DNA from 4 places in the Erwinia sp. E602 genome. Region 3 is predicted to be linked to each of the others. Evidence: predicted binding sites of a transcription regulator. Region 3 holds the regulator's gene; each other region holds the start of a gene.
What was found. Region 3 encodes CRP, which controls carbon source genes, mostly activating them, when cyclic AMP is high. Its sites were predicted from a motif close to ATGTGANNNNNNTCACAT; they were not measured.
Positions count from the first base shown of each region.

Region 1: glpT (glycerol-3-phosphate transporter) is a predicted target of CRP. The motif match lies at 1,460-1,477, and genes of this name have one in related genera.
Region 2: GKQ23_RS01610 (PTS mannitol transporter subunit IICBA) is a predicted target of CRP. The motif match lies at 1,615-1,632, and genes of this name have one in related genera.
Region 4: deoC (deoxyribose-phosphate aldolase) is a predicted target of CRP. The motif match lies at 1,529-1,546, and genes of this name have one in related genera.

Region 1 covers NZ_CP046582.1:4,552,628-4,555,756, forward strand. Annotated here, with positions in the region: gene metR (HTH-type transcriptional regulator MetR) at 1-648, shown strand, start outside; gene GKQ23_RS22460 (DUF1456 family protein) at 767-1,237, shown strand; gene glpT (glycerol-3-phosphate transporter) at 1,688-3,040, shown strand.
Region 2 covers NZ_CP046582.1:42,389-45,517, forward strand. Annotated here, with positions in the region: gene GKQ23_RS01610 (PTS mannitol transporter subunit IICBA) at 1-1,351, opposite strand, end outside; gene GKQ23_RS01615 (DUF3053 domain-containing protein) at 1,871-2,587, opposite strand.
Region 3 covers NZ_CP046582.1:352,959-356,087, forward strand. Annotated here, with positions in the region: gene GKQ23_RS02935 (YccS/YhfK family putative transporter) at 1-762, opposite strand, end outside; gene crp (cAMP-activated global transcriptional regulator CRP) at 822-1,454, opposite strand; gene GKQ23_RS02945 (LysR substrate-binding domain-containing protein) at 1,677-2,627, opposite strand; gene GKQ23_RS02950 (MFS transporter) at 2,826-3,129, shown strand, end outside.
Region 4 covers NZ_CP046582.1:4,110,418-4,113,546, reverse strand. Annotated here, with positions in the region: gene GKQ23_RS20475 (patatin family protein) at 1-615, shown strand, start outside; gene GKQ23_RS20470 (TatD family hydrolase) at 634-1,410, shown strand; gene deoC (deoxyribose-phosphate aldolase) at 1,693-2,472, shown strand; gene deoA (thymidine phosphorylase) at 2,491-3,129, shown strand, end outside.

The sequences.
Region 1 (3,129 bases), 640 kb from region 3:
AGCTGCATTCAGTGGCTGACCCCGGCGCTGAACAATTTCCGCAAGAGCTGGCCGCAGGTGATGATGGACTTTAAATCAGGCGTCACCTTCGACCCGCAGCCGTCGCTGCAGCAGGGTGAGCTGGATATCGTGCTGACCTCCGATATTCTGACCAGCAGCGGGCTGTTCTACGCACCGATGTTCGATTTCGAAGTGCGCCTGGTGCTGGCACCCGATCATCCGCTGGCCGCAAAGGCGCATATTTCACCGGAGGATCTGGCGCAGGAGGTGCTGTTAATCTATCCGGTACAGCGCCAGCGTCTGGATATCTGGCGGCACTTCCTGCAGCCCGCAGGCGTCAGCCCCGCGCTGAAGAACGTCGATAACACGCTGCTGCTGATTCAGATGGTAGCGGCGCAGATGGGCATTGCCGCCCTGCCGCACTGGGTGGTAGAGAGTTTCGAGCAACAAAATCTGGTAGTAACCAAAGCGCTGGGCGACGGGCTGTGGAGCCGCCTGTACGCGGCCGTGCGTGACGGTGAACAGCGCCAGCCGGTGGTGGAAGCCTTTATCCACTCGGCGCGCCAGCACGCCTGTAACAACCTGCCGCGGGTGCGCGATGCCTCGCGTCCGGGCACGCCGCTGCCGACGACCCTCGCCCGCTCCTGACCCGCGCGGTTTCTCTGCTCTCCCTGCCGCCGGCACAACGCTGGCGGTTTTTTCTGTTTAAGCGGGCGATTGTCTCTATAATGCGCACACTGAAACAGTTTTATTGAAGAGAATGTCCATGACCAATAACGATGTCCTGCGCAGCGTGCGCTATATGCTGGATTTGAACGATGCCAAAGTCGTCAGCATCCTGGCGCTGGCAGAGAGCGAAGTCAGCGAAGCGGAAGTGCACAGCTTCCTGAAAAAAGAGGACGAAGCCGGTTTTCGTCCCTGCCCCGACGTGGTCATGGGCTACTTTCTGAACGGTTTAATTTTCCTGCGTCGCGGAAAAAGCGACGAAGCCCCCGCGCCGTCGATTGAGCGCAAAATGACCAACAACATCATCCTGAAGAAGCTGCGCATCGCCTTTGACCTGAAAACCACCGATATCACCGACCTGCTGAAATCGGCCGACTTTGCCGTCGGACAGTCGGAAATTGGCGCGATCTTTCGCAAACCTGGGCATAAAAACTACCGTGAGTGCGGCGATCAGATCCTGCGTAACTTCCTTAAAGGGCTGACCAAAAGAGTCCGCCCGGCGAAGGCATAATTATTTTTCCTCAGCCCTCTCTCTGCATAAATTAACGCTGTCTGGCGTTAATTTATGCACTCTCCGCCGTGCCCGTCAGGCCGCTGAATCCAAAAACGCCTCAGCACAACGCTCTCTGTTGGCGATGAAGATCTGCGACCTGCCCTGTGCGATCGCCTTAATATTCCTTTTGGAAAGCAAACACTCACCAAACGAAAGCACTACCGCCGTCATGGATAATAAATGTGATTAACATCACATAATATAGTTCCACTTCGAAAATACCTGCCGTTTTAATGATGGAGATGTAGCCATTTCGTCATAAAACTGTAACATCCGCGACCTTATTCGCCGTGCTTATCCTGACATCCGCTGCAAAATGCGCGAAATGGAACATTTTTCTTAACCTGTTTCCGTGCGCGTCAGTTTGCCTGCCGGCGGCTGTCATTTTTCGAACCTCGGGAGTTAGTCATGCTAAGTATTTTCAAGCCGGCCGCGCATCAGCCTCGCGTTGATGACAGCCGCGTCGATCCGCTGTACCGCAAGCTGCGCTGGCAGATCTTTATGGGGATCTTCTTCGGTTATGCGGCCTATTACCTGGTGCGCAAGAACTTCACCCTCGCCATGCCTTACCTGATCGAGCAGGGGTTCTCCCGCGGTGATTTAGGCTTCGCGCTGTCCGGGATCTCGATTGCCTACGGCTTCTCCAAATTTCTGATGGGCTCGATCTCCGACCGCTCTAACCCGCGCGTCTTCCTGCCAGCCGGGCTGATTCTGGCCGGCGTGGTGATGCTGATCATGGGCTTTGTGCCGTGGGCAACCTCCAGCATCATGGTGATGTTCGTGCTGCTGTTCCTGTGCGGCTGGTTCCAGGGGATGGGCTGGCCGCCGTGTGGCCGTACCATGGTGCACTGGTGGTCGCAGAAAGAGCGCGGCGGCATCGTATCGGTATGGAACTGTGCGCATAACGTCGGCGGTGGCCTGCCGCCGCTGCTGTTCCTGCTCGGCATGGCGTGGTTTAACGACTGGAAGGCCGCCCTGTATATGCCGGCCTTCGGCGCGATCCTGGTAGCGATTATCGCCTTTGCCCTGATGCGTGACACGCCACAGTCCTGCGGCCTGCCGCCGATTGAAGAGTACAAGAACGACTACCCGCCGGATTACAACGAAAAGCATGAGGAAGAACTGACCGCGAAGCAGATCTTTATGCAGTACATCCTGCCAAACAAGCTGCTGTGGTATATCGCGCTGGCTAACGTCTTCGTCTATCTGCTGCGCTACGGCATCCTCGACTGGTCACCGACCTACCTGAAAGAGGTGAAGCACTTTACGCTGGATAAGTCGTCGTGGGCCTACTTCTTCTACGAGTACGCCGGTATTCCCGGCACGCTGCTGTGCGGCTGGATGTCTGACAAGGTGTTCAAAGGCAACCGTGGCGCAACCGGCGTGTTCTTTATGACGCTGGTGACCATTGCCACCGTAGTTTACTGGATGAACCCGGCGGGCAACCCCGGCATTGATATGGCCTGTATGACCATCATTGGCTTCCTGATCTACGGTCCGGTGATGCTGATTGGCCTGCATGCGCTTGAGCTGGCACCGAAGAAAGCGGCCGGCACCGCCGCAGGCTTTACCGGGCTGTTCGGTTACCTGGGTGGCTCGGTGGCCGCCAGCGCCATCGTCGGTTATACCGTTGACTACTTCGGCTGGAACGGCGGCTTTGCGGTGATGGTCGGCGGCTGCGTGCTGGCGGTGATCCTGCTGATAATGACCATGCTGAGCGAGAACAAGCATAAGCAGGCGCTGGCAGCCGGTTCGCAGTAAGGCGGGTCTGAAAGCGTAACGGCAGCGGGAAACCGCCGCCATTAAAAAAGGGCTGAGTTACCGCACGGCTCGTCACCGGTCAGATCGCT
Region 2 (3,129 bases), 310 kb from region 3:
GCGAAATATGCTGCGCATGGGGTGCCTGGCGCATCGCGCGCTCGGTCAGATCGCGGTGGGTAATCACCAGGTCAACGTCGCCCGGAAGGCTGTTAATCGCCGAGTTGGTCACCGAGATGTTGCTCAGGCCGGCATCGGCCACCTTCTTACGCAGCACGCCGGCGCCCATGGCGCTGGAACCCATGCCCGCGTCACAGGCAACGATGATTTTACGCACGTGGCTCAGATCGCCGTGCAGGCCTTCAGCGGCAGCGGCGCCGGTCTGGCCTTTAGACTGCGACTTCATCTCCTGCATACGGCGGGTTGCCGCTTCGATATCGTCATCTTCTTTCACTTTGCTGGTTTTCAGCAGCACGGCAGAGACGACAAAGGAGACCGCGAAGGCCGCCACAATCGCCGCGATGTTAGCGAAGTAGGCACCTTTTGGCGTCATCGCCAGCACGGCGAGGATTGAACCCGGAGAAGCCGGAGACACCAGGCCACCGTTCAGCAGGGTCAGGGTGAACACGCCGGTCATACCGCCGAGGATCACCGCCAGAATCAGGCGCGGGTTCATCAGCACGTACGGGAAGTAGATTTCGTGAATACCGCCGAGGAAGTGGATAATCGCGGCACCACCGGCAGACTGCTTCGCATTGCCACGGCCGAAGAACATATAGGCCATCAGTACGCCCATGCCTGGGCCCGGGTTGGCTTCAATCAGGAAGAAGATCGACTTACCGGCTTCGCTGGCCTGCTGGATACCCAGCGGCGAGAAGATACCGTGGTTAATGGCGTTATTGAGGAACAGGATTTTCGCCGGTTCAACAAAGATCGAGGTCAGCGGCAGCAGGTTGTTCTGCACCATCAGATTTACGCCGGCCGCCAGAATGTGCGACAGGCCCTCAACCAGTGGCCCGATCGCCAGGAAGGCAATGATGGCCAGCAGCATGCCGATAATACCGGCAGAGAAGTTGTTAACCAGCATCTCAAAGCCGCTTTTAATCTTACCGTCGATCGCGCGGTCAAAAGATTTGATCGCCCAGCCGCCCAGCGGACCGGCAATCATCGCGCCGAGGAACATCGGCATATCGGCACCGACGATCACGCCCATGGTGGTGATCGCACCGACCACGCCGCCGCGGTCACCGCCGACCAGGCGGCCACCGGTAAAGCCGATCAGCAGCGGCAGCAGATAGGTGATCATCGGGCCGACCAGCCTGGCCAGCGTTTCGTTTGGCAGCCAGCCGGTTGGGATAAACAGCGCGGTGATGATACCCCAGGCAATAAATGCCCCGATATTTGGCATCACCATGTTGCTCAGAAAGCGACCAAAGCTCTGCACTTTGATCTTAAAATCTGATGAGGACATATAAACACACCCCTTATGAGTACGCGCTGACCCAGTAAGAGAGCGCGTTGATTTTTGTTGGAGACGTTACGGCGACGCCGTCAGTATCACTGTATGCAGGCGGACTCTATCACGCGAATATGACGCTTGCGATGCGTGCGGGTAAAGTGTGATCTAAGTCACTATATGGGTGGGGTGAAGCAGGTGGTTTTAGTGACTATGATCACGTTTATACGGTGGGAACGCGTCCTTCTGTACGTAAAATCGCCACGAAACGCTCGTTATTGTGATGTTCATCACAAATGATGACGTGCGTTACGTGTCAGTTGTGTGATGCTTGTCACAATAAATTTCAGGGTGAATTTCGCTGATTATTGATCCGTCGCGTTTCTGTGACGCGGATCTATCGAAGCGATATAGTCCGATAAAACGCGCTATATGAGATCGCTAAGGGCCTGCAGGGGGCAGGACGCCAGCAGAAATGGGTGGCGGACGACAGGGGGCGTTATGTGGGGGCACCGCGGTACCCCCTGCGATGACTTACTGGAATCCGCCCTGCAGTGCACTCTGCGCCCGGGTCAGCGCCTGGGTATTGGCGCTCAGATTGCTCATCAGCGTATTGTACTGGGTCGCCTGCTGCTGGGTCGGGAACTGTACGGCCGCGCCGTTAAAGCTTACCTGCGATCCCTGCTGCTGCAGAAAATCGCCGGTCTGTACCGCATCCTGGCTCAGGGTCTGTAGTGCCGGCAATAGCGGGATCAGTGAAGCCGCTGGCTGAGAAACCACCTTGTTATAGACGTTGTCATAGACCGTTTTCAGATCCTCCGGCTGTTTCAGCGTCCCTTTGCTGCTGTCCGCCTGGGTTTTAGCGGACTGAATCTGCTGGGCCAGCACGCCAAGCGCACCGCTGGCCTGGCGCAGAGAGTCGCGGCGCGTCAGGTAATCCTGCGGGGTACGAATGGCAGACAGTTCATCCACTACCGGCTTCATACCCGATTCCACCGCTTTATTGACCTGCTGTGAGAAGCCGTAAAGAATCGCGTAATCGCTGACATAGTTGCCGAACTTCTGCTTCTGGTCTTCGCTCAGGCTCGGCAGATGCTCACCGCTGCGCATCACGGTATTCTGCAGGAAGTCGATAAACGCTTTGCGCTGATCTCCTTCTTTATCACCGCAGGCGGTCAGCTGCAGCACCAAAAACAGCGCCATAAATGGCACCAGCAGACGCATCCAGACACGCGCAGGTCCTGTGGTCATAAGAACAAACTCCTGTTTAAAACGGGTGATTTTAAGATTGCTACCGCGACTAAGAATAGTCGAACTGCATTTTTAAAGGTAGCCATCATTGCTCACCCGCCGCAACGATTTTAATACCTAAAAAAACGCTAACATCATGAACACTGGACCGATATCTATCGAACCCTGAGATCAACCGGGGGATGACCGGGTTTCTGAACAATATGGGGGGTTGATGGTAAGGCCTTGCTGGCCGGCTGGAGGCAACAATTTGCCTGAGCCATACCCGGTATCCTGCCTGCCCGGGCCGCCGTTGTGCGGCCTTTTTTTTACCCGCGCCCCTGCCTGCAACGATCGGATCAGCTGATAAATTGACTTCAGTCAGTCGCGGCTGAGATTTTCAGCAGAATTGAAAAATAATCAAAAAATATGACCCAAATCACACGGAATTGTCTAGTATTTGAGTTCCTGGTGCTTTCCGTGTGGGCCCGACTCTGAGGCCGCCAGCGGCTGCTGTTCGCCAGCATTCAGAACCTGAGCTTCAGGTTCTACATCCTCTTGTT
Region 3 (3,129 bases):
CTTTTGCACCTCCTGCGGCTGATGCAGGCTGACGGCGATATGCTCCTGCAGATCCAGCGCCACCTGAAAGGCGCGCGTCAGCCGCCGGTAGTGCTGATCGCGGCCGGCGGAGAGCATATGCATCTGCTGATAGCAGGTATTAATCAGGTCGACCGCCTTCTGCTGACGAATCAGCAGCGGCGGCAGCGCGGTATCGGGGTCGGTCAGGCGGGTCAGCAGGGTATATTTGGCTTCGCAGTAACCCGCCAGTTCACGGTAAAGCAGGCTCAGGGTTTCCCGCAGCGGCTGCTCTTTCCACAGCCAGAACCAGAAGCCGTTAAACAGTCCGTACCACAGGGTGCCGCAGATAAACAGCAGCGGCGGCTGCCAGACAGGCACCCGGCCTGCCAGGCTTAAGGTAAAGATGGCGGCGATCAGCGACGCGGGCAGCAGGCGGCCGTGCAGCGGGCTGATTTCACCCAGCACGCCAAGCACCATCGTCATCAGCAGCAGGATCAGCGGCAGCGGCACGCCCTGTGCCCCGGCATACTGGATCAGAAAACTGCAGCCGGCAAACAGCGAGCCGCCGACGATCAGGCGTTTAAAGAAGCGTTTATGCAGGGTATCAAGGCCGGCGTTGTTGCAGCAGGCGGGGACTAAAGAGAACAGCAGACCCTGTTGCAGGGCTCCGAACAGCCAGCCAGTCGCCACCGGCAAACAGAGCACCAGCGTTTGCCGCAGGGCGTAGTTGACCTCAGGGTGATAGATGAGTCTACGCCACATGCACCGTACCCATAAAAAAGGCGCGACAGAAGCCTGTCGCGCCGCAGGATTAAGATCGGTTAACGGGTGCCGTAAACGACAATGGTTTTGCCGTGTGCGGAGATCAGATTCTGATCTTCCAGCATTTTCAGGATACGGCCCACGGTTTCACGGGAACAGCCGACGATCTGGCCGATCTCCTGACGGGTGATTTTGATCTGCATGCCATCCGGGTGGGTCATGGCATCGGGCTGTTTGGCCAGATTGAGCAGGGTCTGGGCAATACGGCCGGTGACGTCGAGGAAGGCGAGGTTGCCGACCTTTTCAGACGTCACCTGCAGACGACGCGCCATCTGCGAGGAGAGACGCATCAGAATATCCGGGTTAACCTGAATCAGCTGACGGAATTTTTTGTAGGAAATTTCAGCCACTTCACAGGCCGCTTTCGCGCGCACCCAGGCGCTGCGCTCCTGCCCCTCTTCAAACAGGCCCAGTTCGCCAATAAAGTCGCCCTGGTTCAGGTAGGAGAGGATCATCTCTTTGCCTTCTTCATCCTTGATCAGCACCGCTACCGCGCCTTTGACGATGTAGTAGAGGGTTTCTGCCTTTTCACCCTGATGGATCAGCGTGCTTTTGGATGGATATTTGTGAATATGGCAATGTGACAGGAACCATTCGAGAGTCGGGTCTGTTTGCGGTTTGCCGAGAACCATTCGCTGTTATCCTCTGTTTTGTCATCGAGCCCAAAAACAGGGGCTGCTCTCCCTGCCAGGCGTTGAAATAGTCAAGCGTTTCCCTGAGGGAAAATGATACGGGTCTCTGTTCAGAGCATGGCTCGCGTAGGGGGCCCGTTTTTACCGTGCATGATGGTGACAGTAAATATTACAGCTTTGTTTGTAGCACAGCTTTACATAACTGTCTTGTGTTGTATCGCTTCAGCATAGCGGGAAAAGGGAGGGCGTGCTGTTTTTGCCGGTAGAACAGCGCCACGCGTCACGCCCGCTGGCTTTCTCAAGTATTTTCAACAGCTGCTGCGCGCTGGCGGTCAGCGGCGAGTGGCTGGAGCAGACCGCGCCATACCGCAGCGCGGGCAGCGTGCCGATCGGCAGCTGCACCAGGCTGTGCGACCAGCGGCTCACCACCGGTTCCGGTAACAGCATCAGGTATCCCGCACGCTCGACCAGTTCGATGGCGGACAGTAACGAACTGGTGCGCAATGCCGGCTGCGGCAGCGCCTGAAAAAAGCGTTTCAGCTCATCATTTAACGATGACAGCGTGGCGCTCTCATCTTCTGCCAGCAGCCATTTTTGCTCGCTCAGCTGGGTTAACGCCCGCGCCCGCCGCGCCGGATGATTTTTGCTGGCGACCACGCACAGCGGCACCTGAAAGAGCGGGGTGATCACCAGCCGCTCCTGCTTAAGATCGGCGGGAACCGGCCCGGCGGCAAAGTCGATCTCGCCGCTGTTCAGCAGCGGCAGCAGGCTGCGCATCAGGCCCTCTTTGACGCTTAGCCGGGCCTGCGGGTGGCGCAGGCGAAATTTTTCGACCACCTCCGCCAGCATCGTTGAGCCCACCAGGCTGCAAACTCCCACCGCCACCTGCCCCTGCTGAGGATGCTGGGCGGAGTAGATTTCATCCCCCGCCCGCTGCAGCTCCTGCAGGATAAAGCGGTTGCGTACCGCGAACAGCTGGCCGCTGGGCGTCAGGGTGATCCCGCCAGGGCCGCGCAGAAACAGCGCCGTTTGCAGCGTATTTTCCAGTTCCTTCAGCGCCCGGCTGATGGCCGGCTGTGACTGTGCCAGCGTGCGGGCCGCCGAGCGGATACTGCCCTGACGCACGACTTCTTCAAACACCCGCAGCTGCTGCATTTTAGGTAGATAGCGCATCCCGTTCTCCTTCACTGATGCCAGAAACGTATCAGGGCAACGAAAATTTCATCTTACCTGACTGATGTAAATCCCTGATGGTGTTGTGGACATGTTAAATCATTGTGCTTGTTTCGTTGTGATGTTGCTCACAGCGCGGGACAGAGACTGACGGACGTAATTGATTGATTCCTTTTCAGTTAATTAGGAGAAACAGCAATGGATAGACGCGCACGCCTGGGAATGATCCTGATGTTATTTGCCGGCTATACCCTGATTTATATCGATAAAACCGTGATGGGCTTTGCGCTTCTGCCGATACGCGCAGAGTTTAACTTCACCCCGCAGCAGGTCGGCCTGATCCCGGGCTTATTTTTTTTCTCCTACACCCTGTTTCAGATCCCCGCCGGCTGGTTAAACGACCGGCTGGGCTACCGGGCGATGCTGGTGATGTCGCTGGCGCTGGTGGGCGTATGTGCCCTGCTGTTTGGCTGGTGGGGGCTGGGCCTTGGCTGGCTGATCC
Region 4 (3,129 bases), 1.1 Mb from region 3:
CAGCAGTTTATCGATGCACCGCCGGGCGGCCTGCGGATCGTTGAGATCTACCCGCCGCGCCCGCTGGCCAGCAATGCGCTGGGCAGCCGGGTGACGGCGCTGAATCAGGATTATCATCTGGGCCGCCGCTGCGGGCGTTACTTCCTTGCGACGCTGGGCCAGTGGCTGGGCGGTGGCAAGGGTGTCATGCCCGTCTCTGCCAGGCCCGCTCTCATTAATGCGGTGGCTGGCACGGCGCCAGTTGTGCCGGGCACAGGCGCAGACAGCGTGCTGAATCCGGCAGATGTCGTGGTTATGCCGGAACGGACAACAAGGCGTACAATGCAGCAACCAGCCACGGCTGCCGTGGCGGATCCGTTGCTCAATCCGGCCCTGGCTGCCGTGGCGGATCCGTTGTTCAACCCGGCCACGACTGCCGTGGCGGATCCGTTGCTTAACCCGGCCCTGGCTGCCGTGACGGATCCATTGCTCAATCCGGCCATAACTGACGTTATGGAGTCTGCTGCCGCGCCTGTTGCTGATGCAGATGCGCTGTCGGGACGGACGATCGCGGAGGACACGTTTACTCCGGTCAGCGCAGACGGGAGAGTGGCTCCTGATAGTTTAAAACTCTGAAGATAGAGGAGTGCTGGCATGCAGCCTGTGTTTGTGGATACCCACTGTCATTTTGATTTCCCGCCGTTTGTCGGCGATGAGGCGGAGAGCCTGCGGCTGGCGCAGCAGGCCGGGGTGGAGAAGCTGATCGCCGTCGGCGTGGCCGCCGATCGCTTTGCGGGCGTGATGGCGCTGGCGCACGCGCACCCGCCGGTGTACGCCGCGCTGGGCATGCATCCGATGGCCATCGCAGAACATAGCGAACAGGGGCTGGCGGCACTGCGCCAGCAGCTGGAGCTGCGTGACCCGAAGCTGGTGGCGATCGGTGAGATCGGCCTCGATCGCTACATCGACGATCCGCAGTTCGATCGCCAGCAGGCGCTGCTGGACGATCAGCTGCGCCTGGCGCGCGATTACGATCTGCCGGTGATCCTGCATTCGCGGCGTACCCACGACACGCTGGCGCAGCATCTGCGGCGCATCGACGTGCCGCGGCGCGGCGTGGTGCACGGCTTTGCCGGCAGCGAACAGCAGGCGCTGGCGTTTATCCGCGCCGGTTATGCCATCGGCGTCGGCGGCACCATTACCTACCCGCGAGCCAGCAAAACGCGTAACGCTATCGCCCGCCTGCCGCTGAGCGCGCTGCTGCTGGAAACCGACTCGCCGGATATGCCGCTGCAGGGCTGGCAGGGGCAGCCCAACCGCCCGGAGCGGCTGCGCGAGGTGTGGCGGGTGTTGTGTGAGCTGCGCCCGGAATCCCCGCAGCAGATCGCGGAAGCGATCCGTGAAAATACCCGCCTGATCTTCCGCCTGTAAAACTCGCCTGTTAAAAAATGCGCCTGGGTGGCGCAGACACCCTTACAAAATGTTATTATATTAACATTGCGGGCTGCCGCCGGTGATCGCGCTGTCTGCGGCTGCAGCTGGGTAGTTATTGTGATGAAGATCACTTTAACTGTAACGCTTATGAAAACGCTTTCTTTCAATCGTGACTTTCGTCGCAAAACCACTCTGGGTGAATTGTTATAATTATAACATTCCCGCTCCGGTAGGGCGGCGACAACGCCACGCCAACGTAATCCGCTTTTGGAGAAAATGATGACTGATGTAACCCAGGCCGCGGTACGCGCGCTGAAGCTGATGGATCTGACCACCCTCAACGATGACGATACCGACGAGAAGGTGATCGCGCTGTGCCACCAGGCCAAATCCCCGGCGGGCAATACCGCGGCGATCTGCATCTATCCGCGCTTTATCCCGATCGCCCGCAAAACGCTGCGCGAGCAGGGCACCCCGGACGTGCGCATTGCCACCGTCACTAACTTCCCGCACGGTAACGATGATATCGACATTGCGCTGGCCGAAACCCGCGCGGCGATCGCCTACGGTGCAGATGAGGTGGACGTGGTGTTCCCGTACCGCGCGCTGATCGCCGGTAACGAGACGGTTGGTTTTGAGCTGGTAAAAGCCTGTAAAGCCGCCTGCGCAGACGCCGGCGTGCTGTTAAAAGTGATTATCGAAACCGGTGAGCTGAAAACCGAGGCGCTGATCCGCCAGGCGTCAGAGATCGCCATCAACGCCGGTGCCGACTTTATCAAGACCTCTACCGGTAAAGTACCGGTGAACGCCACGCCGGAAGTGGCGGAGATCATGATGCGCGTTATCGCCGAAAAAGGCGTGCAGCAACAGGTTGGTTTTAAACCTGCCGGCGGCGTGCGCACCGCCGACGACGCGGCAGTTTACCTGAAGCTGGCCGACGACATTCTCGGCAGCGAGTGGGCCGACGCGCGCCACTTCCGCTTTGGTGCTTCAAGCCTGCTGGCCAGCCTGCTGAACGCGGCCGGTTTCAGCGGTGCCAAAAGCGACAGCAAGTACTGATATTAACCGGGGGTGACCGTGTTTCTGCCGCAGGAAATTATTCGTAAAAAACGTGATGGTCAGGCGCTGAGTGAAGAGGAGATCCGTTTCTTCATCAACGGCGTACGTGACAATACGGTGTCAGAGGGGCAGATCGCCGCGCTGGCGATGACCATCTTCTTCCATGATATGTCGCTGCCCGAGCGGGTGGCGCTGACCATGGCGATGCGCGACTCCGGCTCGGTGCTGAACTGGCAGGGGCTGGGGCTGAACGGACCGGTGGTGGATAAGCACTCCACCGGCGGCGTCGGCGACGTGACCTCGCTGATGCTTGGCCCGATGATTGCCGCCTGCGGCGGTTATGTGCCGATGATCTCCGGCCGCGGGCTGGGGCACACCGGCGGCACCCTCGACAAGCTGGAAGCGATCCCCGGGTTCGATATCTTCCCGCAGGACGATCGCTTCCGTCAGATTATTAAGCAGGTGGGTGTGGCGATTATCGGCCAGACCCAGTCGCTGGCCCCGGCGGATAAGCGTTTCTACGCCACCCGTGATATCACCGCCACCGTGGATTCGATCCCGCTGATCACCGCCTCGATCCTCGCCAAGAAGCTGGCCGAAGGGCTGGATGCGCTGGTGATGGACGTTAAAGTCGGGTCCGGCGCCTTTATGCCGACC